DNA from 2 places in the Peribacillus sp. NPDC097198 genome. Region 2 is predicted to be linked to the other one. Evidence: riboswitches for the same ligand, from Rfam matches in the RefSeq annotation. Region 2 holds a riboswitch; the other holds the start of a gene.
The links. Region 2 has a riboswitch for glycine ahead of gcvT (glycine cleavage system aminomethyltransferase GcvT). Riboswitches for the same ligand answer to the same signal wherever they lie in the genome.
Positions count from the first base shown of each region.

Region 1: it holds a riboswitch for glycine, as region 2 does, so the genes downstream of both, ACIQXQ_RS16940 (amino acid permease) here and gcvT (glycine cleavage system aminomethyltransferase GcvT) in region 2, are expected to answer to the same signal.

Region 1 is NZ_JBIWDO010000010.1:93,415-109,823, forward strand. Features, by position in the region: gene exaC (acetaldehyde dehydrogenase ExaC) at 1-603, opposite strand, end outside; gene ACIQXQ_RS16885 (hypothetical protein) at 1,289-1,888, shown strand; gene ACIQXQ_RS16890 (FMN-dependent NADH-azoreductase) at 2,173-2,811, shown strand; gene ACIQXQ_RS16895 (TetR/AcrR family transcriptional regulator) at 2,963-3,499, shown strand; gene ACIQXQ_RS16900 (GntR family transcriptional regulator) at 3,645-4,373, opposite strand; gene ACIQXQ_RS16905 (PTS sugar transporter subunit IIB) at 4,636-4,944, shown strand; gene ACIQXQ_RS16910 (PTS sugar transporter subunit IIC) at 4,949-6,304, shown strand; gene ACIQXQ_RS16915 (PTS sugar transporter subunit IIA) at 6,321-6,668, shown strand; gene ACIQXQ_RS16920 (6-phospho-beta-glucosidase) at 6,665-8,011, shown strand; gene chbG (chitin disaccharide deacetylase) at 8,004-8,711, shown strand; gene ACIQXQ_RS16930 (sodium:solute symporter family protein) at 8,789-10,270, opposite strand; gene ACIQXQ_RS16935 (DUF3311 domain-containing protein) at 10,267-10,467, opposite strand; gene ACIQXQ_RS16940 (amino acid permease) at 10,677-12,014, opposite strand; glycine riboswitch at 12,208-12,287, opposite strand; gene ACIQXQ_RS16945 (GNAT family N-acetyltransferase) at 12,512-13,054, opposite strand; gene ACIQXQ_RS16950 (amino acid permease) at 13,352-14,740, shown strand; gene ACIQXQ_RS16955 (hypothetical protein) at 14,957-15,916, shown strand; gene ACIQXQ_RS16960 (TetR/AcrR family transcriptional regulator) at 16,036-16,409, shown strand, end outside.
Region 2 is NZ_JBIWDO010000004.1:22,674-39,082, reverse strand. Features, by position in the region: gene ACIQXQ_RS07925 (lipoate--protein ligase family protein) at 1-386, opposite strand, end outside; gene ACIQXQ_RS07920 (rhodanese-like domain-containing protein) at 584-967, shown strand; gene gcvPB (aminomethyl-transferring glycine dehydrogenase subunit GcvPB) at 1,128-2,585, opposite strand; gene gcvPA (aminomethyl-transferring glycine dehydrogenase subunit GcvPA) at 2,582-3,925, opposite strand; gene gcvT (glycine cleavage system aminomethyltransferase GcvT) at 3,944-5,050, opposite strand; glycine riboswitch at 5,149-5,233, opposite strand; glycine riboswitch at 5,237-5,331, opposite strand; gene ACIQXQ_RS07900 (DEAD/DEAH box helicase) at 5,652-7,340, shown strand; gene ACIQXQ_RS07895 (YqhG family protein) at 7,318-8,115, shown strand; gene ACIQXQ_RS07890 (YqzE family protein) at 8,160-8,357, opposite strand; gene comGG (competence type IV pilus minor pilin ComGG) at 8,428-8,784, opposite strand; gene comGF (competence type IV pilus minor pilin ComGF) at 8,807-9,286, opposite strand; gene ACIQXQ_RS07875 (hypothetical protein) at 9,234-9,572, opposite strand; gene comGD (competence type IV pilus minor pilin ComGD) at 9,559-9,963, opposite strand; gene comGC (competence type IV pilus major pilin ComGC) at 10,004-10,312, opposite strand; gene comGB (competence type IV pilus assembly protein ComGB) at 10,393-11,451, opposite strand; gene comGA (competence type IV pilus ATPase ComGA) at 11,411-12,487, opposite strand; gene ACIQXQ_RS07850 (Spx/MgsR family RNA polymerase-binding regulatory protein) at 12,589-12,969, opposite strand; gene ACIQXQ_RS07845 (helix-turn-helix transcriptional regulator) at 13,184-13,885, shown strand; gene ACIQXQ_RS07840 (DUF2626 domain-containing protein) at 13,971-14,213, shown strand; gene ACIQXQ_RS07835 (class I SAM-dependent methyltransferase) at 14,264-15,361, opposite strand; gene ACIQXQ_RS07830 (MBL fold metallo-hydrolase) at 15,473-16,099, opposite strand; gene ACIQXQ_RS07825 (DUF2759 domain-containing protein) at 16,331-16,409, shown strand, end outside.

The DNA.
Region 1 (16,409 bases), on a different contig from region 2:
AACCAACACCATGATAGAAGCTGGAGTTTGTTCAGCTGGTTTCATGACGATACAGTTACCTGCAGCTAGAGCTGGAGCGATTTTCCAAACAGCCATTAGAATTGGGAAATTCCAAGGGATGATTTGTCCAACAACACCAAGTGGCTCTTGGAAGTGGTATGCTACTGTATCATTATCTATTTGAGTTGTGCGGCCTTCTTGAGAACGAATGGCACTTGCAAAGTAACGGAAGTGATCGATTGCCAATGGAATATCGGCATTCAATGTTTCACGTACTGCTTTACCGTTGTCCCAAGTTTCAGCAACAGCAATCATTTCTAAGTTTTCTTCTATACGGTCAGCGATTTTGTTTAAAATGCGAGCGCGTTCAGCAGGAGTAGTTTTTCCCCAAGCAGCTTTTGCAGCATGTGCAGCGTCTAATGCCAATTCGATATCTTCAACAGTAGAACGAGCAGCTTTTGTGAATACTTTACCAGTTACTGGTGATTTATTTTCGAAATATTGGCCTTTAACGGGTGCAACCCATTCTCCACCAATAAAGTTATCGTATTTTTCTTTGAATTGTACGACAGAACCTTCTGTATTAGGATTAGCATAAATCATAGTTGTATTTCTCCCCTTTAATTGGTTTAGAAAACTAACCCTGATGAACACGATTGTTTGAACAATGATAGAGGAATCATCCAGGTCTGCTTTCTATCTCTATAATCGTCTTTTTTCGACAAAAACACAAGCAATAAGAACTAGAAAAATAGATTACTAATAGCATTTTTGTAAAAATGTGGATAATTTTGAAAGGGAATCACCCTAATTATTCCATAATTTTCTCGATATTTCCTGTTCTTAGAAACGCTAAAAAAAGAAAGTTATTTCGGAATATTTCCTATTATTCTTTTAAATGATAGTGGCCGATCAATTCTCCCGAAGGGGCTGTCCATTGACGATTAAATCAGAGCCATCTAACTAGGAAAGCAAGGGGATTTCGGAAATAGTATCAGGAGCGTTAGTGATTTCATTGAATAACAAATCGATTGAGTAGTAACCAACCGTCCTTTCCCTTAGCATTTCTTATCTGGAAGAAACCATACGACAATAAGAAAACTTGAATGTAATCGAACTACCCATAAAGAATAACCAGTAAGTATCATGTGAATTTCTGCTTAATTAAAGGAAACAAAAAATACTTATACTGGATCAATACTTTTCTTATATAATGTTAAAGTGATTTGAAATGATTTTTTTACTTGAAGAATTATGATCGATCATACATATATAGGAGGGATACGGTATGAAGAAATTTGGGTTTATCTTTTTAATGGTAATGATGGCGATGCTTGCAGCCTGCTCATCTGATGATGATAATGCATCAAAAAAAGATGAAGAGGGGGCATTGAAGGTCGATAAAGGCCTCCTAAACGTAGAAGTGACATTGCCTGCTTCATTCTTTGAAGGTGAGGACATCGATAGCGTCATTGCTGAAGCCAAAAAAGATGGTGTAAGTAAAGTGACGAAAAACGAGGACGGATCATTAACGTATAAAATGCCGAAGTCTAAGCATAAGGAAATGATGAAAGACTTAGAAAAGAATGCGGAAGAGACAATGGAAGAGATGAAGAATGGCAAAGATTATCCATCCATTAAAGAGGTCTCCCATAACAAGGCGTTTTCAAAGTTTACTTTAGAAGTGGATAAAGAAACATATGAGAATGGTTTCGACGGTTTTGCCGCCATGGGACTAGGGATAACTGGCATGTACTATCAAGTTTTTAATGGAGCAAGCCCGGATGAGTATAAAGTTACGATATCGGTTAAAGATGCGGCGACGCAAAAAGTCTTTGACGAAGTCGTCTACCCGGATGATTTAGAGGGTGAGGAAGAGGTAGAGTAAACTTCCTGCGTGTTAAAAGTATGATATGAAGATAAGAGGCATGAGAGTACAGGAGAAATCCATACATCTCATGCCTTTTTACATGTACAAAGGCTAATATCCGTATTTTTATATGAGGTCACCTAATTGATGATTATTTTGATTATTCACTTTTTAGTCAATATCAGCTAAATGTTGGATTTGCAACAAGCCGATAAAATTGATGGTTTGTTTAGTTAATCAATCATTTTACACTAAGTTTCACAACAGTTGTTGTAAATTTAAAAGAATTAGAGGTAATTATTATGACTAAGGTGTTATTCATTACAGCAAATCCAAATGATGAAAATCGTTCGGCTAGTATGGCAGCAGGAAAAGCATTTATTGAAACATATAAAGATACAAACCCAACGGATGAAATCGTGACCGTGGATTTATTTAAGGAAGAAATTCCAAATTTGGACGCAGATGTTTTCAGTGGTTGGGGAAAACTTCGTGCAGGACAGCCAATGGACGCTCTTTCAACTGAGGAATTAGCGAAAGTTAGTCGCTTAAACGAAATTCTCGATCAATTTGTTTCAGCAGATAAAATGATATTCGTAACGCCGTTATGGAATTACTTATTCCCAGCAGTTCTGAAAGCATACATTGATGCCGTAGCTGTACCTGGTAAAACGTTTAAATATACAGAAAAAGGTTCTGAAGGCTTACTTCAAGGTAAGAAAGTGCTTCACATTCAAGCCCGTGGTGATTTTTATTCAGAAGGTTATCCTTTAGCACATTTAGAGCTAGGCAATCGCTATTTAAAACAATTGATGGCGATCATGGGCATTACTGAATTTGAAGGTTTATTTATTGAAGGACATGATGCCATGCGAACTAAAGCTGAGGAAATTAAAGCAGCAGGCATCGAGCGTGCGAAGCAATTAGCCCAAACCTTCTAATCGTTTATAATCTTTATATTGCAATTCGTGGTCCATTTGAATGGACCACGAATTGCTTATTTTTTTTCTGGAAATTCTTCTGTTATAATCGGGTCATTCAATTCATCCAACAAGTGTTAGAAATTATAGTGTTTTGAGAAGGTGGGTACGAATGAAAAAACAAGATCCACGAATCCAACGGACAAGGCAAAGTATCATGAATGGTTTTATGAGACTGATTAAACAAAAGGAATTTAGTGATATTACCATTGCTGATATTACACAAGAAGCAGAGATTAACCGTTCAACGTTTTACTATCATTTTATGGATAAATACGATTTAATCGATGAGATTCAAAGAGAAGTTCTTACGAAAGAAATTTTTAAAGAAGTAGCATTACAAGAAGTCATCGATGAACAAACGATTATTATGTCGCTACAGGCTATTATGAGTTCTCAAATAGATTTATCCCTACAATGTCAACATGCTCTTGAAGAATTTAAATCGAAAATGGACCATGAAATTAAACAACGATTGACGGAAACTTTACAAGCCTTATTAGATAAAGAGTATGGTGTGAAGGAAGAACATTATTTACTTGCTACATTTTGGAGTTGGGGCATTTATGGTGTTGCAATGGCATGTGTAGAGGGGAAAGAAACTTTGCATACGGCGGTAAACCGTTTGACAACTATGATTTTAGGCTAGTGTGAAGGTCACCCATATAGAACGGGTTAAGAAAAGACAGAGGCAATCAAAAGATTCTTCAAGCCATCATTCACCGGATTTTCTCTTATGATGTTTTCTGATACAAAAAGAACTGTCCATGTCATGATGGGCAGTTCTTTTTGCATCATTCATAATTCCTTTCAATTACGAAATGGGAACGGTCTCCCCTGAAGTAGGTTTTGGAGTATTCGATGACGCTCTGGTCGGCCTCGTACGTATGGGTTTCAAGCGAGAAACAGGGAGATCCATTGGGAATTTCCAGTTTTTCTGCAATGGACTCGTCGGCGAGGGCCAGTTCCAGATGTTCGATGGTTTTCAGGACTTTGAGATTAAACTGGTTTTTAAGCAGTCGGAAAAGGGATGTTTCACAGGCCTTCATATCAAGACCAGGTGTTTTATGCCACGGTAGGTAGGCGACTTCGTATTGAAGTGGGACGGAATCTACATAACGCACCCGAACGAGTTTATTGATGGGATCACCAATATCAAGGTCGAATCGTTTGGCAAGGGATGCGTTTGCTTCAATGACCGTTAAACCCAAGACCTTGGTGGAGGGGTTTTTGCCCTGCATCATCACCTGATCGGAAAAGTTTTCAACCGTGCTGGTAAGTGTTTGGCGTACTTTATTTTCTGAAACGAAGGTTCCCTTACCTTGAATCCGGTACACATACCCTTCCACGGTAAGTTGTTGAAGGGCTGTTCGGACGGTCGTCCTGCTCACTTCGAATGATTTACAGAATTCTGCTTCGGTCGGTAATTTAGTGTTTGGCTGATAATCCCCATTCTTTATCATTTGAACGATGGATTCCTTTACGGCAGAATGAAGGGCTGTCACTTTATTCGTGGTTTTCAACATGCTTCCTCCTAGACATTTTTCGCTACTTCTAGAGTATATCTTGTTACAACAAGAATCAACTATAAAGTTATTTGTAGTAACAAATTTAAAATTTGTATTGAAATTAGATATAAATGACTATACAATGGAATATATAGGTAATGACCAATGTTCCATTCAAAAAGGAGGAGATACATTCGTAAAAGGTGAACATAAGAAAAGGAAACACCTATTTACATCAAAAATACAGAATATTTAGAAATGAAAAGGGGAGAAATCTATGAATATCTTATTATGTTGTTCTGCGGGAATGTCTACGAGTTTACTAGTGACGAAAATGGAGAAAAGTGCGAAGGAACAAGGCATAGATTGCCGCATATGGGCAGTGTCTTCTACTGAGGTGGACAGAGAAATGGATAAGGCAGATGTCGTTTTACTAGGGCCACAGGTTAGGTTCCTGCTTTCTAAGATGAAGCAAGCAGGCACAGCAAAAGGCATTCCAGTCGATACAATCAATCCGATGTTCTATGGTTTGTGCAACGGGGAAGAAGTGCTCAAACAAGCTGTTACTTTGATAAAAGGAGAATAAGGATATGATGACTTTCATTGATAAGTACATTATGCCGGCTGCAGTCAAGTTGGGGAATAACCGACATCTGTTGGCCATTCGTGACACGTTGATTGGAATGATAGCGATTACAATTATCGGATCGTTCGCGGTTTTATTGAATAATCTAGGGCAAATCATCAAGCCATACGGAAGAATGATGGAAGCCATTTTCGGTCCTACCTGGACGACGCTTGGCAATGACATTTCATTCGGTACCTTTGCATTCATGACCATTTTTGCCGTTTTCGGTATATCTTATAAACTTGCTAAATCTTATGGAGACGATGGATTCGAGGCGATGCTCATTTCGGCGGCCTGTTTCTTCTTATTGCTTCCACAGATGGGATTGGTCTCGCTGACGGTTGATAACAAAGTCGTATCAGGCGAGGCAGCTGGCTTCATCAGTACCAATTACTTTAATGCAACCGCTCTCTTTACGGGGATTGCCGTTTCCCTTATTGCGACGGAGATTTTTGTAAGGCTTTCCAAACTCAAATTCTTGGTGATCAACATGCCGGAGGGTGTACCTCCTGCAGTAGGGCGCTCGTTTGCCAAATTGATTCCAGGCATGGCAACCATTTTCATCATCGGGGTGTTCGGATTGCTTTTCCGTATCGCAACGAATGGCCAGATCGTGAATGACTGGTTAAGTAAAGTGATCGTATCTCCGATGCAAGGGGCCGTGGATTCACTTCCATTTGCCATCCTTCTTGTCTTTTTCGTCCATATTTTATGGATGGTGGGATTGCACGGACCGAACATTCTTGGTGGAATCACGACACCGCTTTTTGAAAGTTCTGGCGTAAAGAATATTGATCTGTATGCAAAAGGCATTACAGATATGGACCAATATGGCGTCTTGGCCGGCTCGTTTCTTGATGCTTTTGTTTATCTAGGTGGATCGGGCGGAACGATGGGCTTGATCATTGCGATGATCATAGCCGGTAGAAGGCGGTATAAACAGATGATTGGGCTTGGTGGGGCCCCGGGACTTTTCCAAATCAACGAACCGATTCTTTTTGGGCTTCCCATCGTATTGAATCCAATCTGGTTGGTTCCATTCGTTCTAGGACCTATCATTACTACAGTCATTTCGTACTTAGCGGTGAGCAGCGGTCTGGTCTTCCCGATTGTAGCCAAAATCCCATGGGTGACCCCGCCGATTGTCGGAGGATTTTTGGCAACAGGTGGCCATGTTTCGGGGGCTGTCCTGGCAGGAATCAATCTCGTCATTTCAACCGTAATCTACTTGCCATTCGTGTATGCCCAAGTGAAAATTGATTCGAAAAATAAAACGGAGCTTACTAAGGATTCGGAATCAGAATCAGTAAGTCTTTAAGAAAGAAGTGGGGAACATGGAAAAAGAAGAATTATATCAGTTATCCTTCCAACTTGTTTTACACAGTGGAAATGCACGGAGCTTTGCGATGGAAGCCTTGCAAGAAGCCAAGAAAAAAGATTTCGAAGCAGCCAGGCAGAAGATAGCGGAGGCGGAGACGGAATTATTGCAGGCGCATAAATTTCAGACCCAGTTGATTCATGCGGAAGCGGGTGGCGAGAAATTAGACATCCCGATTATCCTGATACACGCACAGGATCATTTGATGACGGCGATGACTTTGAAGGATTTGGCGGTTGAAATGATTGAGATGAGAGAAGAGTTTCTTGGAGCCAACAAGATCAAGGAGGGGACAGCGGAATGAGTAAGGGGTTGAAAATCGTTACGATAGGCGGAGGTTCAAGCTATACGCCGGAACTGATTGAAGGATTCATTAAATATTATAAGGAGCTTCCTGTAAGTGAAATCTGGCTCGTGGATATAGAAGCTGGCAAGGAAAAGCTTGAAGTCGTCGGCGGGCTGGCAAGACGGATGGTGGAAAAAGCGGGAGTGCCGATTGATATTCACTTAACGCTTGACCGTAAGAAAGCTCTAGAGGGTGCCGACTATGTCACGACCCAATTACGGGTCGGGCAGCTGGCTGCCAGGGCACTTGATGAGAAAATTCCGCTGAAGCATGGGGTCATCGGTCAGGAAACGAATGGACCAGGCGGGTTGTTCAAAGCATTTCGGACGATTCCTGTCATTCTTGACATCGCCCGGGAGATGGAAGAGATTTGCCCGAAAGCCTGGTTGATCAATTTCACAAACCCTGCCGGCATGGTCACGGAAGCGGTTCTGCGTCATAGCAACATCACTAAAATCGTCGGTCTATGCAATGTGCCAATCGGGATGGAACGTGGTGTCGCCGAGTTGATGAAGGTGGAACCGGACCGGGTGCGAATTGATTTCGCCGGATTGAACCATATGGTATACGGGTTGGATGTATTCGTGGATGGAAAGAGCGTGAAAGAGGAAATTATCGATATGATTTCAGACCCGGATAAAGCGGTGACGATGAAGAATATCCATGCGATGGGATGGGAGCCAGAATTCCTTCGTGCATTGAATTTATTTCCTTGCCCATATCACAATTATTACTACAAAACGGGAGATATCCTGGCTCAAGAGCTGAAGGATGCAGAAAATGGGGAAACAAGGGCTGAGGTCGTACAAAAGCTGGAAACAGAACTATTTGAACTATATAAAGACGTCGATCTAGACATCAAGCCACCACAGCTTGAAGAACGGGGCGGCGCTTACTACAGTGATGCCGCGGTTCGGTTGATCCATTCCATGTATACGGATAAACGTGATATACAGGCGGTCAATACGATGAATTATGGTGCGATTGAAGGCATCCCGTACGATTCAGCCGTTGAAGTGAGCTGTGTGATTACGAAGGATGGTCCAAAACCGATTACGGTAGGTGAATTACCGGTAGCCGTTCGCGGACTCGTCCAGCAAATTAAGTCCTTTGAAAGGGTGGCTATCGAGGCTGCCGTAACAGGCAACTATGATACGGCCCTGCTTGCGATGACCATCAACCCACTAGTTCCAAGTGACCGGGTGGGGAAATTGATTCTGGATGAAATGCTCTTGGCGCATAAGGAATTTTTGCCGCAGTTCTTCGAGAATAAGGAATTACAAGGAAGTTTTCATGATTGAAGTGCTGGTCAATGCTGATGATTTCGGGTTTTCGCGGGCTGTGAATTACGGCATATTGAATAGCCACAAAAATGGAATAGTCAATTCGGCGACCATGATGATGAATGCAAAAGCGACCGATCATGCCATCAGAATTGCCAAAGATCATCGCACGCTTAAGGTGGGCATCCATCTTGTCCTGACATGGGGACGGCCGCTGCTACATGATGTGCCTAGCCTTGTAGACAGAGAGGGAAACTTCAAAAAGCAAGATGAGGTATATGGGAACCCGGGTAGTATTTCCTTGGAAGAGTTGGAGAGGGAATGGTCTGCCCAGATTGATAAATTCATCGATTTGGGGATGATGCCGACCCACTTTGACAGTCATCATCATGTCCATGCGATCCCGGCCTTTTGGCCGGTCGTGAAAAAGCTTTCCGCCCATTATGGGCTACCAGTCCGAAAAGCGGGACCCCATTTTCAGGACATTGAAACAGTGACCGATACATTCCTTGACGATTTTTATGGGGAAAAGGCGGCCGTCGATTACTTTCAAACCCTTAACGAGCGGATTAGTGAGGGCAAAAGCGTGGAGGTAATGACCCACCCAGCCTACCTGGATGATGATTTGCTCCAGCATTCCTCCTACAATCAAGAAAGGCTCAAGGAAACGGCCATCTTGATGAAAGCCACATTGCCGGAAGGATTCATTCTCCGGTAATGATCGGTTCAGGAAGGCCCATTAAGACAAAAAAAGCAATCGGATCTCAGTTTTCACTGAGGTCCGATTGCTTTTTTTTATACTTCTTTAACCACTACGGATTTAACTTCGCCAACTACCAGCTTCTTGAATGCGAGGCTGACAACCATCATCACGATAAAGTTCACAGCCAAGGCGATGATTCCGACATTCAGATCCTTCGCCGCTTGTGGCAAGGATGGGAACAGCGTGCCGATTGTCGATTGGCTGATGGTGATGTAGGTGACGATGGCCAATCCACAGATGATACCCGCTATTGCCCCATATTTATTGATAAAGTTCTTCTTTTTCAGGCTGAATAACAGGGACGGGAATAGTTGTGTAATGAAGCTATATCCCATCAAGATCAAAGCAGACATCGTTTCTCCGCCATTTAAGGTGAAGTAAACGGATATGAGTGCAATCACGGGAACGAGTAACTTGGCCAAACGTACCACATGCCGGTCTGATGCTCCAGGATGGAGTTCCTTATAGACATTTTTCGCAAGGAGCGTAGAGACGCTCATCAACAGCATCGATCCTGGTACTAATGCCGTCAACATGCCAGCCGCACCGATGACTCCTATAAACCATGGATCAAAGGTCTGTATCGCAAGGCGCAATAAGGAAAGGTCGGCATCGGCGCCTTCCAGTCCAGGCACTTTCAAAATCGCTGCAAATCCTACAAAAAAGACAAATAGTAACATGAGCGTATACAGTGGACTGATGATGGCATTTTTACGAAATGTTTTTCCGCTCCGGGCCGTATAGACGGCACTGAATACTTGGGGCCACATGTAAAAACCAAATACGAGCAAGATGACGGTCGAGATGAACCACGAAACGCTAAGACCTTGTTCGGGCAGCGTCAGGAAACCTGGTTTGGCGGCATTTATGGTCTCAAACATCGGTTGAAGACCTCCAAAGTAATGAATCGGAAGATAAATGCCCAGGAATGCGATGATGACGATCATCATGATGTCCTTGATGACGGCGGTCCAGGCTGATCCGTGAATGCCGGAAATCATGACATAAATGGTCAGGCTGATAGCTCCAAGCCACACAGCGGTGGACATGGAAATGGCGCCATATGATGCTTCGGAAACAATGATCCCTAAGCCTTTGAGCTGTACGACGACGACCGGAATCATCGATACCACGCCGACAAGGGCAGCAAGAATCCCTAGAGTTGGGCTCTTGTACTTGCTTACGAAGAAATCGGATTGTGACATAAGCCGATTTTCTTTTGCGTATTTCCAAATGGCCGGAAGTAGCCAATAGGATAATACATAAGACAAGGTAATATAAATGAGGACGTATAAAGCGGGCGCACCCTTTCCATAAGCCCAGCCGCTTCCTCCAAGGAAGGAGAAGGTTGTGTAAATTTCCCCTGCCATCAATAGAAAGACGAATATGGCACCAAAACCGCGGCCGCCCACCGTCCATTGTTCCAGGTTCATGTCTTTTCCTTTTGTCGAACGGATCCCAAGAAAAATCGATAAAAGTAAAAATGCTAAAATAATGATAAGAGCAATATTCATTCTTCTTCACCTTCTCGGTTCCTAGGATCCAACTTATACATGACGGCTAGAGTGACGGAAGTGAGCACGACCCACATCGCCATCCAAAACATATAAAAAGGCATCCCCAATACATAAGGTTCTACTTTATTAACAAAAGGAAGAAACCCTAATATGCCGATAAAAGGAACGAGTGTAAGAATATATAATACTTTCATGAAGCAACCCCTCCATTCTAAATATGTTTCACAGATTATGATGTTTTTCTAAAAAAATGTTTCCGTAATACCTAGTACCTTACACTAATTCGATAAAAAAATTAATAGTGTGGCAGAAAAAAATATTCGTCACGCTTCATTTTACTCTCTCATTTAATCACAGGAAAATGGGATAGGAAGGTAGACTTCCGTATCCCAAAATTCCTCGTTCATTTTTTTCGATAGTTATATATGACAACTAAAAGAATGAACCAAAGCGGTGTCAGCAATAATGACGGCCTGGTCGCCTCAGCAAACAGCATGACGATCAAGATGAAGATAAACAGCCCTAAGATTACATAGTTGATGAAAGGTGTTAAGGGAGCCCTGAAAGTGGACGTAGCCCTTAAGTCCGGACGTTTTTTCGTATACCGGATATGGGAAATCAAGATGATGCTCCAGACCCATAGGAAGCAGATTGCACTAATCGTTGTCACGATGGTGAAAGCTTGCTCCGGTATGATTTTACTTAATAATGCCCCAATGGAGACAACGATGGTAGACGTAACCAATGCATTGCTCGGAACAGCACGTTTATTTAATTTCTTAAGTTTTGCAGGTGCTTCGTTATTGTTGCTCAAGGTATAAAGCATGCGGCTTGTTGAAAACAATCCACTGTTTCCGGCAGAAGCGGCTGATGTCAACACGACGAAATTGATAATCCCTGCAGCAACCGGAATCCCGATCAAGGCGAAGACCTCCACGAATGGGCTGCTCGCGGCATCGAGCTGTGTCCATGGATTGACGCAAAGGATGACGGTGATGGCACCGATATAGAAAAGCAATATCCGGACAGGGATCTTATTGATCGCTGACGGGATGTTTTTTTTCGGATTGGCGGTTTCGGCCGCTGTCACTCCAATGATTTCGACACCAACAAAGGAGAAGACGACTAGCTGTAGGGAAAGCAAAAAGCCGGATGCGCCGTTCGGGAACATGCCCCCATGACTCCAAAGGTTGTTGAGGGAAACGGTTCCTGTATCGGTTTGGAAGCCAATGATGAGTAAGACAATTCCCACAACGATCAAGGCGACGATCGTGATGACTTTAATGAGGGAGAACCAGAACTCCAATTCTCCGAATAGCTTCACGGTCAACAAATTCAATCCTAGTAGAATCACCAAGCAGGCAAGTGCAGGGATCCATTGCGGAATGTCGAACCAATATTGCATATAGACCCCGACAGCGATGATATCGGCCATGGCCGTCATGATCCAACAGAACCAGTAGGTCCAGCCAGTCACGAAACCAGCCCACGGTCCGATGTATTCCGTGGCGAATTCGGTGAATGAGGAATATCCCGCGTTGGACAACAGCAATTCCCCTAAAGCCCTCATGACGAAAAACAAGGCAATCCCGATAATCAGATACGAAAAGATAATGGAGGGTCCCGCCAACTGTATGGCTTTTCCGGATCCCAAAAATAACCCGGTCCCGATGGTTCCTCCTATGGCGATGAGTTGTACATGTCGATTTTTCAAATCCCTTTTCAATTCTTGTTTAGCCAATTTGTGCGCCCCCGTTGTTATAATTCTTGAATGTGAAGTACATGGTCCGTTGATTCCAATCGATCACCAGGGCAATGAATCTGTCCAGTTTAGTAGCGATTTCACTTCGTTTTTTTAGTGATGATTGAAAAAAGACAATAAAAAAAGAGATTGGAAGCTACCAATCTCGAAAGGTTAAAGAATAACAAATATTCGTTACTCTTCTGTCCTTTTGCCTGAGATTGTGAATCCTTCGGCGCTGCACGTGTGTACAGTCTCTCCAGAAGCTGCTCCTGCTATAGTGTGATCCATAGCATTCATCGCTTGCTTAGTATGTGGTTGTCAATAAATGATCGCTGTGAAAGATGAAATTCTTTTTGGCAACTCATTTATTCTTTTAAAATAATAATGGAATTCTATCACTATTTTGATTTTGGGTCAAAGGGATATATTGTAAATGTGGTGGGGGGTGAATCTATATGACCAGTTTGATGCCCAAAAACGATGCGAACCCCGAATCAGTTTGATAAGAACATTTTTTCATAGTCCCTTTTAAGAATGGCCATGATGATCTCGTCCGAATATTTTCCGTTGAAATATAAAGACTCTCGTAAAATCCCCTCTTTGATAAAGCCAACTTTTTCATAGGCTCTAATTCCACGTAAATTATGGCTGAATACTTCCAGTTGCAGACGATTTAAAGCCAATTCTTCAAAAACAAATGCTAAAACAAGTCGGATAGCTTCTGTACCATACCCTTTGCCCGTTAATTCAATGGCATTCATCGAAATTCTAAATCCTGCCTTTTTGTCCTCTTCGTCCATATCAGAGATGGATAATTCCCCGATCATCCGATCGCTTTCGTTTAAGCAAATGGCTAGATCATGGCGTGATGGATCTTCACGTACATTCTTTATATGACATTGAAGCTGCTCTAAAGTGAATATAGATTTTGTTCCTGTCATATACCGTATCTCCTCATCCTTTGTATTTTCTAAAAGGATAGGTGCATCCGATTCTTTTAAATAGCGGAGATAGATTCTTTCTCCTATTAATTTCATTGTCTTTCCTCCTCTCATTAACGTCGATACTTACTTTCAATAGTACATAGGATTTCTTCACACGTATAGGGAGAGAACCATTACCAATCATGTCCTCCTATCCATTGCTTCTAGACGGCCAAAAGTGTTTTTCCTAAAAGTACATTTGTATTTCTACGGAATATTTATTATTATAAGATAAGGAAATGCTTTTGTGAGTAGAGTTCTTTAGGAAGCATTGTAAATCTATTAAATTACTTATCTTAAATAAGGATTAGAGAATCGTCATTTTATGCTTGTACATCTGGGGGAGTTATCATGTCAAATAAAGAATTAACTAGAGGGCTAGAGGCACGTCATATTCAGATGATTGCCTTGGGCGGTACGATCGGTGTTGGGTTATTTATGGGATCTGCCAGCACAATTAAGTGGACCGGCCCCTCTGTCATGCTGGCGTATGCCATCGCGGGACTTTTTATCTTTTTTATCATGCGTTCGATGGGGGAAATGCTGTACCTGGAGCCTACTACGGGCTCATTCGCAACGTTTGCGAGTGATTATATCCATCCATTGGCAGGATTTGTAACTGCTTGGAGCAACTGGTTCCTATGGGTGTTGGTCGGCATGTCTGAAATCATTGCCGTAGGATTATATATGAACTTTTGGTTCCCTGAACTGCCAGCTTGGATTCCGGGAGTGGTGGCCATGGTCATCCTTGGCGCCGCTAACCTCATTTCCGTCAAATCCTTCGGTGAATTCGAATTCTGGTTTGCACTGATCAAGATCGTTACCATCATCTTGATGATCATTGCCGGTCTAGGTCTTATCTTTTTCGGGATAGGGAATGGTGGGGAGGCAATCGGCCTTTCCAATCTATGGGCTAACGGCGGTTTCTTTACGGGGGGATGGAAAGGTTTCTTCTTTGCCCTTTCTCTTGTTGTGGCATCTTATCAAGGCGTTGAACTTATCGGGATCACTGCTGGTGAAGCAAAGGATCCGAAGAGTACCATTACTAAAGCAATCCAAACGATCATTTGGCGTATATTAATCTTCTATATCGGCGCGATTTTTGTCATCGTCACGGTATTTCCTTGGAATCAATTAGATGAACTTGGAAGCCCGTTTGTATCGACCTTTGCAAAAATAGGCATTACCGCAGCCGCGGGCATCATCAACTTTGTCGTGATCACGGCGGCGATGTCAGGATGCAATAGTGGGATTTTCAGTGCAGGGCGCATGCTTTATACCCTTGCCTTGAACGGGCAAGCGCCAAAGATCTTTGCAAAAATATCGAAAAGCGGAGTGCCGGCCTATTGTACAATCGCTGTCATGTTGGGCTTGGCCATTGGTGTTGTCCTGAACTACCTGGCTCCACCGGAAATATTCCTGTATGTGTACAGTGCAAGTGTGCTGCCCGGGATGATTCCATGGTTCGTGATTCTTATTAGTGAGCTTAGGTTCAGGAAGGTACGAGCTGAGGAAATGAAAAACCATCCATTCAAAATGCCTTTTGCCCCGTATACCAACTATGCAACGATTGCCTTCTTACTATTGGTATTGGTCGGCATGTGGTTTAACCCGAGTACGCGACTCTCCTTGATTGTGGGCATCATTTTCCTAGCAATCGTTGTAGCCTGTTACTACCTACTGAAAATGGATAAGCGGGTTCCCTTAGACGTGAAGGCGAAAGAGGATGTATCTGCGTAATCTAGAGTGTCGGAAAAAGTTATGCTTCGTGCATAGCTTTTTTTGTTTGACCGATATAGTGAGGGAGTTGACCGATAAAAGCGGCCATTTGACCGATAAACCTTCCAACTTGACCGATAAAATGAGAAATTGACTGATATATGTAATTTATTGTAATGTTGGACGCTTGAATATAAGATGAAGAGAAGAAATATACATACAAAGAAGGTGATTCGATTGAGAAAAGTGGAGAGGATTTTTAGCATTAATTCTCTGGTTAAGGAATTATGGGAAAGTCAGCCGGATATGAGATTCCTTCAATTGTTGGATTGGATAGAATCGGAGTACTCGAAACAGAATGGGGGCTTTGGGCAAGGAAATTTGTTCAAACGGGATTCTTATCAAGCCGAGGAGCCTTTTTCTTATATCGATTTGTTTTATCTTGAGGACGAGCTGTTAGAGCAGTTTTTACTGCAGTTGGTAAAGGATACTGAGACTAGGCTTAGGCTTGAGAAGGTTCAGGCTGAAAAAGGGAGTAAACATTGGATTCAGCAATTCGTAAATAACAGGCAAGGGGAATTGAACCATCTTATTTTGATGAGTTCGCCTTCCTTGCTGACTTTCCTTGATAAAGAGCGGTCCATCCAGTGGAAGTCCCCATTGCGGGAAACGGGTTACCAAGAATACAGAAATGAATTTTTGGAGCTTGAAAGTGTGAGGCGGGGCAGACGAATCGAGCTGGAGAAATATTGGCCAAGGATGGGTCCGCAATGGGATGGATATGCCACGGTGGCAGGGAAAGATGGTCAAAAAGGGTTTTTGCTAGTGGAAGCGAAGGCCCATTTGAAAGAAATGGCTTCATCGATACGGGCAAAGGATCTGGACAGTAGATTCCTGATAGAGAGTACCATGAAGGAAACAATGGAGGCCATGGGTTCCCGGGCCCCTATGGAAGTCTGGCTGAACCGTTATTATCAGTTGGCGAATCGTTTGGCTTTTTTATATATATTGAATGAGAAAATGGGGATTCCAACGTGGCTGGTCCTTGTGAATTTTCTTAAAGATGATACCCATATACCTACCGGTTCTGTGGAATGGGTAGAACATTACCAAGAAGTTTTTAGCGAAATGGACATTACATCCGAATCGAATCCATTATTTGATAAGATCGTCACGGTCTATCCAAGTTGTAATTGATATGTGGAAAACTTAGGGAGAGCTTAATCCTCGGCTCTCTCTTTTAATTGGTACTTATTGACAATGGTAAAAATATGAATTATACTTTTAATTAACCAGTGGTCAACAAGGAGGATATCATGTCACCAAGAAAATCCGTTACACAGGAATTAACACGGGAAATGATAATGGACGCAGCACGGAATCTCTTTGTGGCGAAAGGGTATCAGCATGTTTCCATGAGGCAGATTGCGAAAGAACTAGGGTACAGCCATGGCGCTCTTTACTATCATTTCAAGAATAAAGCGGAGTTGTTTTACGCGTTAGTGGAAGAACATTTCGCCATGCTCGATCAAAAACTGGATGATGTGATGCACCAAGCCATCCCAAATGGGGAAAAGCTAGAGAACATTCTTTTGGGCTTCATTGAATTCGGGCTGACCCATCAAAGCCATTATGAAATCATGTTTTTGATCAAGGACGAAGAAGTACAGAACTTCATCAATCAAGGGCC
Region 2 (16,409 bases):
TAGGCATCCAGTCCGAGGTTTCTGAACCCCTTTAATATTCCTTCAGAAATCACCCGATATGCTTCGGTCACTGTATTCGGCATTCCCGGATAAGACTCTGGGACAATGACGCTATAGGTGAGTTCATGTTCATGCAAAACAGCCCGACCGCCTGTAGGCCTACGGACAAAACCTAAGCCTTGCCTTTCAACTTCCGCCAAATCGATTTCGGTCTCAGCCCTTTGAAAATACCCGATGGATAATGTAGCCGGGTTCCACCCGTAAAACCGGATCATGGGAGGGATTTCCCCATTACTCTGCCAATTCAAGAGTGCTTCGTCCATTGCCATATTATAAGCAGGTGAACAATCGCCTGAATCAATGAATCCCCATTTTTCTTTCGTCACGATTACCCCTCTTTTCACGTAGGCTTATTAAACCCTCTAAAAAAACTCACAAGTAGTAGTTTACCAGAGTTTAGCAACGTAAAAAAGAAAGTAAGCTATTCCACCAAATATTTATAAATTTTTTTTTGATTATTGGAGAAACCAATTATATAATAGACATTGTCTGTATTCGTTTAGGTAGAAGGGAGTTTTTATGGTTGGATATCTTATATACACTGATTATCATCATAGTAGCCATCGTTGCATATTCACTATTTAATTGGTTCCGTCAACGTAAAATCGTTAAAACCTTAACACAGGAAGAATTTATCGCTAATTACAGAAAAGTTCAATTAATTGACGTACGGGAACCTAATGATTTTGATAATGGACATATCTTAGGGGCAAGAAATATCCCTATGACACAAATGAAGACCCGCTTAGTGGAAATTAGGCAGGACAAGCCTGTATACTTGTATGCTCAAAGTGAAATCATTAGCGGAAGAGCGGCAGCCATGCTATATAAAAAAGGCTACAGGGAACTTTTTCACTTAAAAGGCGGTTTCAAAATGTGGACAGGGAAGATCAAGGCGAAGAAATAAGGCCAATTGCCTAAACCTTACATCTTATCCGGTTTTGAAACATATCATACTGTTCAATAGGGAACTCATGCTTAACAGGCCAAGCATGTTATTTCCCGAGATACATATGAATTTTACCAAATAAAAAACCCCCCGCCATCTGGCAGGGGTTTTTTCAGCATCATGCTTGATAACGAAGAATTGGTTTTCTAGCGGCCAATGTTTCATCCAGGCGTTTAATAACCGTGGTATGGGGAGCCTCCTGAACGATTTCAGGGGTTTCTTCGGCTTCCTTGGCTATTTGTATCATTGCATCTATGAAAGCGTCCAGTGTTTCTTTTGACTCCGTTTCCGTCGGTTCGATCATCATTCCTTCTTCTACATTTAACGGAAAATATATGGTTGGTGGATGATACCCAAAATCAAGTAGTCTTTTCGCAATATCTAATGTACGGACTCCCAACTGCTTTTGCCTCCGACCACTCAATACAAATTCATGCTTACAATGGCGATTATATGGCAAATCGAAAAATGGTTCCAAACGTCGCATCATATAATTTGCATTGATGACGGCATTCTCCGTAACGGCCTTAAGTCCATCCGGTCCCATTGACCTTATGTACGTATAAGCCCTTACATTGATGCCGAAGTTCCCATAATAGGGCTTGACCCTTCCAATGGATTGTGGACGGTCATAATCAAGGACAAACTGATCGCCCTCTTTTGTCACGATCGGTTTAGGCAAATAGGGAATTAAATCCGACTTCACCCCAACCGGACCTGAACCAGGTCCTCCTCCGCCATGGGGTCCAGTGAATGTTTTATGGAGATTTAAATGAACAACGTCAAAACCCATATCTCCTGGACGCACTTTGGAAAGAACAGCATTCAGGTTAGCCCCGTCATAATAAAGCTTTCCACCGGCGTCATGGACAAGCTGTGCCATCTCCAGGATATCCTCTTCGAATAAGCCTAATGTATTTGGATTCGTAAGCATTAATGCTGCTGTATCTGGTCCTACCACTCGCTTCAAGTCTTCAAGGTCCACGAGCCCGAATTCATTGGATTTTACCGTAATCGTCTCTAGTCCGGCAACTGTTGCCGAAGCCGGGTTCGTTCCATGGGCCGAATCGGGGACGATGACTTTCGTACGGTTTACATCTCCATTCGCTTCATGGAAAGCCCTGATCATCATGAGCCCAGTCCATTCACCATGCGCCCCGGCAGCAGGCTGCAAGGTCACTTGATCCATTCCTGTAATATCCGTCAAATGTTCCTGAAGATCAAATAACAACTCTAGAGCACCTTGGACGGTTTCTGAGTCCTGGTATGGATGGATATGGGCAAAACCATTGTACCTGGCGACATTTTCATTAATTTTCGGATTATATTTCATCGTACAGGAGCCGAGTGGATAAAACCCAGAGTCCACTCCATGGTTCCGTTTGGATAAAGCCGTATAATGACGCATGATATCAAGCTCGGAAACTTCCGGAAGCTCGGCTTCCTCCGTACGTATATATTCCACAGGCAGGATTTCTTCTAGTGGAATATCCGCTACATCCATTTCAGGAAGGCTATACCCGATTCGACCGGCTGTACTGATTTCAAAAATGAGTGATTGATCTTGATTATTCATAGTTGATCCCCCAGTTCCTGCGCAAATGCATCGATTTCTTCTTTTGTTCTTAGTTCCGTTACAGCCACTAGCATATGATTTTTCAACTCGGGATAAACGGAGCCCAGGTCAAAACCACCAATCATTTCTTTTTCAAAGAGCCTCTTATTGATATCTTTGTAGGGAAGAGGCAACTTAATGACAAATTCATTAAACGAAGGTCCTTCAAAGACCACTTCAATTCCTTGTGCTTGGAGCGTCTTTTTTGCGTAATGGGCTTTTTGAATATTCTGGACGGCCATTTCTCTGACGCCTTTTTTCCCTAGAGCAGTCATGGCTACAGAGGCTGCCAATGCGTTCAATGCCTGATTGGAACAAATATTGGATGTAGCTTTGTCACGGCGTATATGTTGCTCACGTGCTTGGAGCGTCAATACGAAGCCCCGTTTTCCATCCTCATCCACTGTCTGCCCGACTAAACGGCCCGGGACTTTCCGTAGCAGTTTTTTCGTGACCGCGAAATATCCGCAATGAGGTCCGCCGAATGCGGCAGGAATGCCGAATGGCTGAGCATCACCTGTCACGATATCGGCACCGAGTTTTCCCGGCGGAGTCAATGCACCAAGTGCAAGCGGATTACTCGATACGATAAACATCGATTTCTCGTTATGTATGATTGCTTCCATTTCCTTCAACGGTTCGATGCGTCCAAAGAAGTTGGGGTACTGTACGATAACACCTGCAATATCATCCGAAGCCAGGTCTTTTAAAGCAGCAATATCTGTGACTCCGTCTTTATGAGGAATCTCGATGACCTCCACCCGTTGACCCTTTGCGTAGGTTTTCACCACTTCCCTTGATTCAGGATGGACAGTAGATGATAATAGAATCTTTTTCCGGCGTGTTTGTCCGGCGGCAAGCATGGCCGCTTCGGCTAAGGCTGTTCCACCGTCATACATCGAGGAATTCGCCACCTCCATACCCGTCAATTCACATATCATCGTTTGATATTCAAAGATGGCCTGAAGCTCTCCTTGAGAAATTTCCGGTTGATAGGGAGTGTAGGCTGTATAAAACTCCGAACGGGATAGGACGTGATCGACGATGACAGGTGAATAATGATCATACACACCAGCCCCAAGGAAAGATGCATAGTTTTTCAAATCCGCATTTTTGGAAGCCAGTTTCGATAGTTCCTTCATTAAGGCTGGCTCTGATTTTGCTGGTTTTATGTCATATTCACCTTGAAATCGGACATTTTCTGGTATATCGCTGAAGAGATCATCGACGGATGTGACCCCTATAACTTCCAACATTTCTTTTTTATCCTGCTCTGTCATCGGTAAGTAACGATGTTTCATCTTATGGACCATTCCCTTCTATTTTCGTGTATTTTTATAAAAAGGTGCTTGGATAACAATGGCTTTCAGTCTCTTAGAACGGATTTCCACTTCTACTTCCGTGGATAGACTTGAGTGATTTTTATCGATAAGGACCAATCCTACATTTTTATTCAATGTTGGTGACTGAGTCCCTGTCGTCACTTCGCCAATGAGTTTCTCCCCGTTATATACTTTATAGCCATGCCGAGGTATACCTCTGTCAATCATTTCGATTCCAACAAGCTTACGTGGTGCCCCTTTTTCCTTTTGTTCGGCAAGCACGGCTTTTCCAAAAAAGTCTGACGCCTTATCCGGTTTAACCGCAAAACCAATCCCCGCTTCGATTGGGGTGATGTCCGGCGAAAGCTCTTGACCATAAAGCGGTAGTTTCGCTTCGAATCGAAGGGTATCACGGGCTCCCAGCCCAATCGGTTGTATCCCATCATCTTTACCAGCTTCCAAAATTTTTCTCCAGAGGGCTGGACCATCCTCACTTCGGCAATATATCTCGAAACCATCTTCCCCCGTATACCCTGTACGTGAAACCATCGTGGATATATTATGAATGTGGACATCTTCTTTAAATTTAAAAAAGCCAATTGTGCTTAAATCGGTTTGCTCGGTAATCTTCTGCAATACTTTCTCCGCTCGAGGACCCTGCAGAGCAAGTTGCGCATAATCGTTTGAAACATTATTGATGCTGACACCTTCCATACCATTCGCCTGAAGCCAATTGAAGTCTTTCTCGATGTTGGCTGCATTGACCACAAGCAGATAATCCTCTTCCGCTTTTTGGTAAACGATAAGATCGTCCACGGTCCCCCCATTTTCATAACACATGGCTGTGTATAGCGCTCCGCCCTGTTTCAGCTTGGCTACGTCATTCGTCAGCATCTTTTGTAAAAAAGAAAGGCTCCCGAAACCTTTTACCTCAATCTCTCCCATATGCGACACATCAAATAAGCCACCTCTTGTACGCACAGCTTCGTGTTCATCTTTTATGCCGGTAAACTGCACGGGCAGTTCCCACCCACCAAAATCGATCGTTTTTCCACCGTGCTCACTGTAAACCTCGAATAATGGCGTTCTTTTTAAATCGCTCAAAAAATGACCTCCTTCAATTTTTTTGCTTGTTCTCTTTCACCTGATATTCCTTAAAAAAAAGACACAAAAAAGGACAGAGAAAGCCAAAATGGCTTTTTCTCTGTCCTGAAACCTGAAAGTTTACCTATTATTATAGGTTTTCCCCTTTGGTGGCCGTCATTAAATAATTGGCGCTCTCCAGAGTCGCGTCCGATAAGAGTTCATTTGCCTGAGAGATTCACTGCTAAGTTTGCTCCTTCGGCGCTACATATGTAGATGGTAGTCTCTCCCCTTATCCTCACCCGCATATTGATGGAAAAGACTGAAAATTCCCCACCTGATGGTCATCCATTTGCGTGAAATGGGTACCAATCTGCTCATTGTTGATCTTTGGATAAAGCACTATCCAAATGCTAATACTATAATAACTAAAATTATTATCCAAGAAGAATATTTTCCTTCTAACTTCAGTACTATTGCAATTTTCTAAATATATTTACATCCTACCCTAAGATACTTTACTCTGCAATAACTTTCGTGGAGAAAGATTTTATTAACCTATAAAAAAGTTCATGGTCTAAAGAAACTAAGAAAATTATGTTTTAAGAAGGAGCAAGAATCAATGAAAATCAATATATCCTTCAGTTCTGATTGGAATGATGAATTTCTGCAAAAGATGGAAAACGACGGTCCATGGGGAAATTGGGATCTTTATAAACTGGCCATCCAAATGGAAGAGAACCTAATTATTCCTGATTTCGAAGGCTTACAAGCGCCTAAGCACCTTCAACAACTGACTCCCCTTCCCCATCAATTAGAGGCTGCACGTCAGGTGGTTGAACAGATGAATGGCAAAGCCATATTGGCTGATGAGGTCGGTCTTGGTAAGACTATCGAAGCGGGATTGATTTTAAAAGAATATATGATTCGGGGACTGGTTAAAAAGGTTTTGATCCTTGTACCCGCATCACTTGTCACCCAATGGGCTTTCGAACTGAATACGAAGTTTCATATTCCTGCAGTCGTTCAAAGGAAGAGTTATGTATGGGAATCATGCGACATCGTCATATCCTCCATCGATACGGCTAAGCGAGCCCCCCATCGGGATATCATTTTCAATCAAGAATATGACTTTATCATTATTGATGAAGCTCATAAACTTAAAAATAATAAAACGAAAAATTATGAATTTGTCCAAAATCTTAAAAAGAAATTCTGTTTGTTGCTGACCGCTACACCCATTCAGAATAAAATCGAGGAAATCTTTAATCTCGTTTCATTATTAAAGCCTGGACACCTAGGAAATGCCGCACTCTTTTCCGAAAAATACAAAGGGAAAGGCCGGAACATTCTAGAAGATGAGCACTTAAAGGAGCTTGTCAATACGGTCATGATAAGAAACCGACGTGCCGATACTGGTATTGAATGGACGAAACGGCGTGTAGAGACGATCATCATTGAATTTTCACCAACTGAACAAGCCTTGTATGATGCCGTAACGAAGTTTAAACCAATATCAGACGGAACAAAAGGAAGTGCTTTTTCTTCACTCACCCTTCAAAGGGAAGCATGCAGCAGCCGAGAAGCAGTCTACTATACATTGAAGAATATGAAGGAAAAATACAAAGAACCATCGGCTGACTTTGAAGCAAGATTAGATGATCTGTTTGAGAAAGTAAACCTCACCGAACAAAATTCAAAGGCAGAGAAGGCTTTGGAACTTATTAAGAAAATTGATGACAAGGTCATTATTTTCACCGAATATCGCGCTACACAGCTTTATCTACAATGGTACCTGCAACAGCATGGCATTTCATCCGTTCCATTCCGCGGAGGGTTTAAGCGTGGTAAAAAAGATTGGATGAAGGAACTATTCCAGAAGAAAATCCAGGTATTGATTGCCACCGAAGCCGGAGGAGAAGGAATCAACCTACAATTTTGCCATCACTTGATCAATTTTGATTTGCCTTGGAATCCAATGAGGTTGGAACAAAGGATTGGACGGATTCATCGACTTGGTCAAGAAGAAGACGTCATGATTTATAACTTTGCCACTAAAAATACAGTCGAAGAGCATATTTTGAAATTGCTTTATGAAAAAATCCACTTATTTGAAAAGGTAATTGGAGAATTGGATGATATTTTAACGAAGTTGGATATTAACAATATCGAGGAATATTTAATTGATGTTGTCGGAGAGTCCAAATCAGAAGGAGAAATGAAAATTAAAATGGATAATTTGTCTTCCATGATTCAGTTCGCACAAGCTATGAAGGATGGTGAAATCCATGCAGCAACAGGAAATTCATGATTTTTTAATAACCTACTTTCAATCCAACGCATGTGAAGTGTTGGAAAATACCTCTTCATATCTCACTGTTCAGTTAACGATCGAAATGGATAAGGAACTCATGAACAGACCTTTTTATTGGCACTATCTCGAAAAAACCGGTGGGATACCGAATCCTGGCATGCTTACGTTCATCACCCATCCCGAACTGGCACCGCCTGATTTGAAAGGGGAAATCATTCATTTTGGTTCGCCACGGCTCCACCAAATTATCCAGTCGACCAAGAGGCTGGCAGGTTTCATCAGGCTTTTTGAGGATAGGCCTCCCTTAAAGACGGGCCAAAGTCCACTTTTTCCTTGGCTCACCCAAAATGTAAAAATCTCTTATCAGTGTGACAGAAAAAAAGATATCTTCATGTCCATAGGACTTAATTTAATTTCCGGTGAATTCATAGAAGGATTCAATGAGCGTCTCCTGTCGGTCAAGGTCACTCCCAAAATACCGGATTATTCTTTTACACTTTCCCCCTTGATCATGCCTAAAAGCGGGCTATCCAGACTCGATACGTATATTCGTAAAAGCTTCGAGAATGATGATCATACCTGGGCGGAAGAAGCGATGGAACGGTGGCAGACAGACTTGAATCTATTGGAACATTTTTATAAGGATATGGAAGAGAAAAGCGAAAGCTACTTCACTGAGAAACAGGCATTGCAAGCCCAATATGAGCCAAATATCCAAATTACCATCATCAATGGCGGGCTATTCTATTTATCCGACCAATCATTAGCATAATGGTCTCTTTAGCCAATCATTAAGAAAAGCAGATGTCTATGAATTCAAGACATCTGCTTTCTTTTTTTGACTTTTTTAATGAACATGGACACTGCGAAAGGGACAATTCCAAACCAGTGAGAAACTCTAGGCTCCTTATCCTCTTTCCGATGACGGCGCTTTTCTTTTCTTTCTCTCTTGGTTAAATTGAAATACTGTACGATTTGTTGTGTAATATATTTGATATAAGCGTTCGTAGACATACATTATCACCCATGACCAAGTATGCCCCATATTCGTATTCCATATTCGTATTCACCACAAATCGACACGTTAGTCCTTCAGTTTTTCTATCCATTCTATCACTCTACCTAGTTTTTTATCATATAGAATGATGATTCGGCCTGTTCGCTTATTTTTGGTGATAGAAGAAAATTCGATATAGGCATATCGCACATCCTGCTTCGTTAACCTATAGTGAACATCACCATTAGGATAGGCGATTTCCCCCTGAATGCTTTTGGGTACCTCATCCTCCCATTCGGCTGTCACTTCATTAACGGCCAGATGCACTAAGTGATCGGAAAGTAAGGTCTCTTCTACTTCTTTATAAAATTTTTTATCAATAACGAATTGATCAATCATCAGTATCGTGAACATGATAAAAATACTAGCTATAATCATAACCATTGGGAATATGACTCCTTTTTGATTATTCATCAGCCACCAACTCACTTTTAATGAAGGGATGGAACCTTCGTATAAAGGTCTGACCTGCTTTATCCGTTATATTAAGCACGATGACGTTGCCATCCTTTTCAACCTTCACATTCGAAATGTTCTGGAGTATGACCTCATGGCCCTCCCCGTTAACCCGTCTTCTAAGCTTGTCATTATATTGCTCGATTAAAGACAAATCCTCTCCTGAAAGTAAATATAATTTATTCCCCACAACATCCTGGCTTTTGGAGCTTCTGACTTCCTGTTGCATTTGCAACGTAAAGATCTCCCACTCTTTAGGATGTATTCTATTTTTTGTTCCTATCTGGGATTGAATGATTGAGAAAAACTGGAGGATAAAAAGGGAAAGGGTCAGCAGGATCATTAAGGAAAAGAGCATTTCAATCATGGTAAACCCTTCACTTTTTCGCAACATCACAAATCGATTCATACTTCCCCTTTGCATTTTCATATCGGACACATCCTTCAACCATATCCGGAAACTCCTTTTGGACATTCCAGGTCAATTCATACGATTTTTCCTGGTACGTAATTTCTTCGTGGATAGCCTGTATTTCCCCATCCATATATGCCAACAATCTTTCATACAGCAAATGATGGGCATCCGCCCTCAAAACTACGTTCTTACGATTGGACATCGAATCTTCAAGAATAGGAAGCATGGAAATCACTAGGAATACACAAATGGAAAAAGAGGCTATCATTTCTAAGTAGACGTATCCTTTACTGTTTCTCAATCCTGAACCTCCCTTTACCGATATTGACCACCAGCTTGTATTTCCCCTTTGAAGTATCAATGGTCATCGTACCGGCTTTTGAAGCATTTCCATATTGATTGAAATAAAAAGAAGCCCCTAATGTCCCATTCATGAACTGTACGTCCGGCGGTATCTTTCTCTCTAGTATCACTTCTTCCTTATAAGAGTAAATCGTGTAAATATCGTTATCCACATAGAAATAAATTAAGCTTTCGTGACTTATTGCATACTGTTGTGCATAAAAAATATCTTCATTCAATTGATTAAGGAACATCTTATTGTGCATTCCCTTTGAAAAACTTGGATATAGGTTAAGGCCTAGAGTGCTTAATAGAATAAATACCACAAGGACAATCAGGGTCTCGGACATGGTGAATCCTCCGGAGGAAGGGCTATCCTCCCCGAATTTTCTACTCAACGACTGTAACCTTTCCTTTATTGTCAATGCTGATGCTGTCCCCATTCGGACAGGATTTCTGTTTAAGGTATCCTTGAGTTTCCAAATCATTAATACCGGAAGGCAACTTGGAATTGTCTATCTCATAAGCTTGGACTTGGGCCTGAACCATTTTGACAAAAGCCTCACACCCCTTAGAATGGATGGTCGATTGATGCTTCGTGATGTTCGGTATGGTGATAATCAGCAGAATCGAGATGACGAGCAATACAATAAGCATTTCAATTAACGTAAAGCCTTTTTCGTTTAAATATTTCTTCATATTAATCTGCTAATTACGAAAATAACAAGAATGCACTCAATATTTTCTGAGCAGATTCACCTCCCATTTTTTCTTGTACCTTATATTCCATCTAGTAGAGAAAACATCGGCAATAAGACAGCCATATAAATAGAAATAATCAATAGCCCGATTATAGAAAAAAGAAGAGGTTGTATGACTTTCATGATGGTGTTCATCCTCTCTTCAATCTTTTCCAATAAAAAACGGCTGTAATGGAGTAACTCAGAATCAAGCCTGCCATACTTTTGTCCATTCGCTGCGATAATCGACAAGTTCTTATCAAAGTACGGTTGCTCTTGAAAGATGGTTTCTAGCGACCTGCCCTCCATTAAATCATCTTTAATGATGGAGCAAAGCTTTTGATAAAATGGTTGCTGCTGGTTTACGGAGAATAATTTAATGCTCTCATTAATAGAAAGTCCACCAGCGAGGAGACCGCTGAACTGACTTGCAAAAAAATACGTTTCATACAACTTGATGAAGGGTCCTGCCAACGGAATCTTCATCAATAATCGCCGTTGTCTTAATGGACATAGTTTGTCGAACCAGAATTGTTTGAATAAATAGAAGATAAGGAGCATTCCAAGTAGGATGAAGGGGATCAGCGGGAGGATGACTGAGGATGCAGCCAACACATTCAGGATCATATTCTGTTTAACATTCATCGTCTGAAAAATCGTCTGAAACTTGGGGAGAAGGACACTTTGCAGTACATAAAATACAATGCTCACAAAAAAGAACAGGAAAATCGGATAGATCATGAGTTTTTTCACTTTTTCTGTATCTTCCGTCCGTTTCTTCCAGTAGTCCCCACCTTCCTTCAATGCTCGATCAAGGTCGCCATATTGTTCGCCATAAAATATAAAACTTACAAGCTCTGGATGAAACGTAAGATTCGTCAACACTTGATGCAAAGGGTGCCCACTCCTTAAATCCTGAATGGCCTGATTGAAATCCCCAGCCTTTTTCTTGGATTCCTGAAATTCCAGGAAGTGGATCGCCTCGGCTAAAGGATAACCATGAGCTAATAATTCGCCCAGCTTCGTTATAAAGACAGCCTGTTCTTTCAACGTCCATTTACTTTTTGGTTTCTTCGTAAACCAACCGTTCAAATTCATCGAGATTCACATAGCCCATCGCTACCGCTTTCCCAATTTCGTCTTTCAGCTGACGATAGGTGGCTTTCCCCTTTCCTTTTTCCTCTTTCGTCACCTTCAAGACTTCCGCTAGACTTTTTCCAGTCAGCAACTCATATACGCTGGCCCTTTTATTTCGGTAGGTCATGGAACAATCGGGTGCACACTCGCCCTCACAATGCGGGCATTTCAATTCCACCAGTCTTTGCGCCGTCACACCAATCAAACTCTGTTCAATCTCCAGCCAGCTTACACCGAACTCTAGAAGCCTAGAAATGGCTCCTTGAGCATCCCTTGTATGCATAGTAGTAAGGATTAGATGCCCGGTCAATGCGGCCCGTACTGCAATCTTTGCCGTTTCGGAATCCCTAATTTCCCCGACCATGATAATATCGGGATCATGTCTAAGTACCGCTTTTAAACCGACTGAATACGTAATGCCGGCCTTTTCATTAATTTGGACCTGTAACACTTTATCAGATTCATTTTCTATAGGATCCTCAAGCGTGATGACATTTCGGTTAATCATTTCTTGTGCATGATGAAGCAAGGAGTATAATGTTGTCGTTTTCCCACTTCCAGTAGGACCCGTGAAAATGATCATCCCATGGGAATGTTTCAAAAGCGCTATCAGTTTTTGAGCGGTATTGGGAAATAAGGATAACTGTTCTAGAGGTAGGATATTCTGTTGAGGAATTAAACGGATAACCAAACTCTCGGAGTGAGCTGTGGGTAGGGTGGAAAGGCGAAGTCCAACCACTTTATTGGCGAGATTGACGGTAATGGCTCCGCTTTGGGGCCTTCTTTTCTCGCCAATATCCATTGCGGCAAGAAATTTAAGATGGGAAATGAGCCTCTCGGTTTCAAAAAAGGATAGGGTTTCTTGTGGTACGAGCCTGTTGTCGATTCTAAATTGAATAAGTGGGCCTTCCTTGCGTGGTAAAACGTGGATGTCCGATGCCGAGAGTCTAATGGCACTGGTAAGGATTTTTTCTGCTGTTTTTTCAGTTGATATCAATCATTCATCACCTCCAGATTTTCTTGTAGTAGAATTTCGACGTTATAAGACAAATTCCTTCTAAATAAAAAAAATTCTCGAAAAAAAATTCGAGAATAGACTTATATGCTCATTTTCAATTCTGAGTTATGGGAAACCAAATTTCGTAAAGCATCTTCATTATGACCAATCACTAACTTTTCACCGTCTATGAGAATCGGACGTCTCAATAATTTAGGCTCATTCGTCAATAGATGGAGTACATCGGAAAGCATCATCTCATCAATGTTCACGTTTAATTTTTTGTACGCTTCGCTTCTTGTTGCCAATACCTCATCCATTCCTTCGGTTGTTAATTCAAGTATTCTCTTCAATTCTTCTTCATTCGGTGTATCTTTGAATAAATGACGCTCATCAAAGCTAACATGGTTGGCTTTCAACCACTTCTTTGTTTTACGGCAAGAAGTACAACTTGGATAAGAATAGAAAGTTAATCGATTCATCCTTCATCACTCTCCGTTCACAAATTATTGTTTTTGATTTCCATAATGGAATTGTACAACATTTGTATAATGTTTGTATATACATTTGCACTATAAATCCAATTGAAATGTGAACTTTTTCTTAAATAAGGGAAATTTGTTCTTTCTTTCATTCCAATTTTTTTTGCCTGTATTATAATATAATTAGTTAAACTTGGAATTTTAGGAGGGCACAATGGAACAAACGTTAAGAATTACCAACGTATTAGCCGATCCAACCCGATATTATATCTATCAATATATCGTGAATAATCATCAAGGAGTCTCCGTCCAGCAAATTGCAGACTCCTTTGAAATCCATCCAAATGTTGCCCGTCTTCATTTATCAAAACTTGAAGATGTTGATATGCTTACTTCAGAGGCACGGAAAACTGGAAAAGGTGGCCGTCCGAGCAGGATTTACCACTTATCGGATAAAGTCATTCAACTTCATTTTCCTTTCAGGGATTATCAGTTACTTTCAAAAATTGCCATCCAGACTATGATGACACTCGGCGAAGCAGGCATACAGGCGCTCTATGAAACTGGAAAAACATTTGGAGAAGAGTTGATCCACCAACAAATCAAACTTAAATCAACCTCCATCGATGACTTGACCTTTGATGAAAAAGTCAACATGCTTAAAAATGCAGCATCAATTGCAGGGTTCTCTCCTGAAATACAGGCAGATGAGGCGGAAAATAAAATTCACTTCAGAATTTATAACTGTCCCTTTAAAGAAGTTGCCAAAATTGACCCTAGCACTATCTGCACCATGCATAACTCCTTCTTAAAAGGAATGTTTGAGTCGTTGTTTACCAATGTCCACATCGTGGAATTGGATAATATGATGGAAAATTGCGTAACATGTTCTTATAAGGCATCCATCCTCGCCTAGAAACAAAAGGCATCCTTTACATTACCTTACAATTTCATTTATAATTATTTAGTATGAACACGACTAGACACAGGGAGGTATTCAGATGGAACGCATGTTTAGAGTTTGTGGATTTTGGACAGGGGTTATGGCAATTTTCTTTTATCTTGGCGATATGTACCAAACATCTTTACTTTTCTTCGCACAAACCGGATTTTTTGTACTATTGAGTTACCTGAAGTTGTCTGAACGCATGTATATTTACGTTTTCGGTGCCTATCTTACCGTTTTCTTTGCAGGATTTTCCTACTGGAGCGTATTTATGATGACCCCAGGCGCTGCACATTAAGAGCAAAATACATAACCCATGGACTCTTGGTCCATGGGTTTTATCATGTCTCATTCACGAAACAATTTCACCTTTTCGTCTATATTCTTTGTTTGTACTAAAACCCTAAAGTATTCACTTTGGCCTCCAGGCATGATTAAGCTTCGTATCGCACGGTTACGCTTAGCATGTTCGGAGAATGGGTTTGTTCCTTCGTGATCCCTCAGCCCTTCAAGAATTCCCCCTTTCAGTAAAAAGTCCCGTTGCACCAGGAGATCTCTCAAGGATAGACCCCGGTTAGTCCCAAGTTTGATTAGGGTATCAAAATGGATATGCGTAGTCAGATCCGCTTCCCCTGGTCGTTGGAGTATGTCATTGACCATGTTATGTTGATAAAAACCTCTTAAGCTACCTTGCTGATGAGCTGGTTCGCCCCATTCCAGTTCCGTATAGCCATAATCAAAGGTAAGGAGGATACCCGCATGGAGGCGATTAACGATTCTCTCAAATTCCTCTACCATCTTTAAAGGTACCTCATAACGCTGATTTTCTTTCAATGCAATATTATGCTCCTCCAGGTAGGAGTGGATTTCCTGATTTTCAAGGGATTCCTTTATTTCCACTAATTTATCTTCTTTCACCGTGATGAATATTTCTACAAGCTCTCCATTTTTCTTTTCGATAACATGGACCGGCAATGCATCAAAAAGTTCATTAGAAAACAAGATTCCCTTCACTATTGGGAAGTCTTCGAGATCAGTGGCAAAAACGACCTGTTCGCATGGACGTATCCGCATTTGTTGCAGTTTCCTATGATAAGGACTGCTATCCACTAGGATATATGTAAAATCCTCCCACAGCATTGGTTCTTCTTCTCTCATATACTTGAGAATGTCATGGGCCAGCTTTCCATTTCCAGCCCCCATTTCAACGACACAAGGCGGCAACCCCCTTTCCTTCATTAAGAAGGCAAACCACCTAGCAAGGGTCCTACCAAATGCATCGCCAACATTACCAGATGTATAAAAGTCACCGTTCATACCAATCTTCTCTTTTTCACGCATATAATAGCCTAAAGTAGGTGAATAAAGAACAGCTTCCATATAGTCCTGATAGGATATTTTTTTATGTGGACTATTTCCTATCAGTTCATACAGGAACTTTTCCAAATTCCCACCTCCTTTTTTCGAGTACCTTCAGTATAATTACACGAGTCAAAATATTCAATCAATTATAATTCAAAGAAAAACAGGTACCTGATCCGGCACCTGTAGCATCTCTTATTTCAGAAAGGGATTCGTATTCTTTTCATCTAAAATGGTCGTAATGGGACCGTGCCCTGGAAAGACAATTGTATCATCAGAAAGGGGCAATAATTTCGTATCAATACTTTTTAAAAGCACTGATTCACTGCCACCTATCAAGTCCGTTCTTCCTACACTTCCCTGAAACAAGACGTCCCCGGAAAAGAGAAGCCGCTCTTCCTTTGCATAATAGGAGACGCTGCCCGGCGAGTGTCCCGGTGTTTCAAGCACTTCAAAAGTGAATCCGCCAATAGTAAGCTCCTGTTCGTTGGCAAGGATATGGTCTGCCGGCTTCATGCGCATCGGATTATCGGGGAACCAGTTCTGTGAACCATTCAGGGCAGGGTCAAGCAGCCATTTGGCCTCCCTTTCATGGATATACGCAGGAATTTCATAATGATCGCGGATGGCATCCAGTGCACCGATATGATCAAAATGTGCGTGGGTTAATAAAATGGCCAGCGGTTTAAACTTTTTGGTTTGTATGTACTGAATTATTTTCTGCGGCTCCTCGCCCGGGTCAATAATTAAGCACTTCTGTCCGTCGGAAACGATATAACAATTCGTTTGCAACGGTCCTAGAGGTATTTGAGTCCATTTCATCTTCAACAACTCCCATATTTTCATTACCCTTATCTTACACCAATTTGGATCTTTTGTTGATACAGTTTACCCATGACATAGAAGTGTCATCTTTTAGGCCTCGACAAATAATTGAAAAAATATTAAAATATTAACAAATGCAATCTTTTCTACATATTTTTGGTAGTTACTTAAATCTCTGGGTATATTATTAGGGATTGGGTTTTCAATTAGGGAAAAGGGGGTTTTGATATGGTATTAATGGTCATTTTCGGACTTGTGGCGATACTTGGTTTAGCAGCGGTAGTTACCACAATTAAAAAAAGAAACT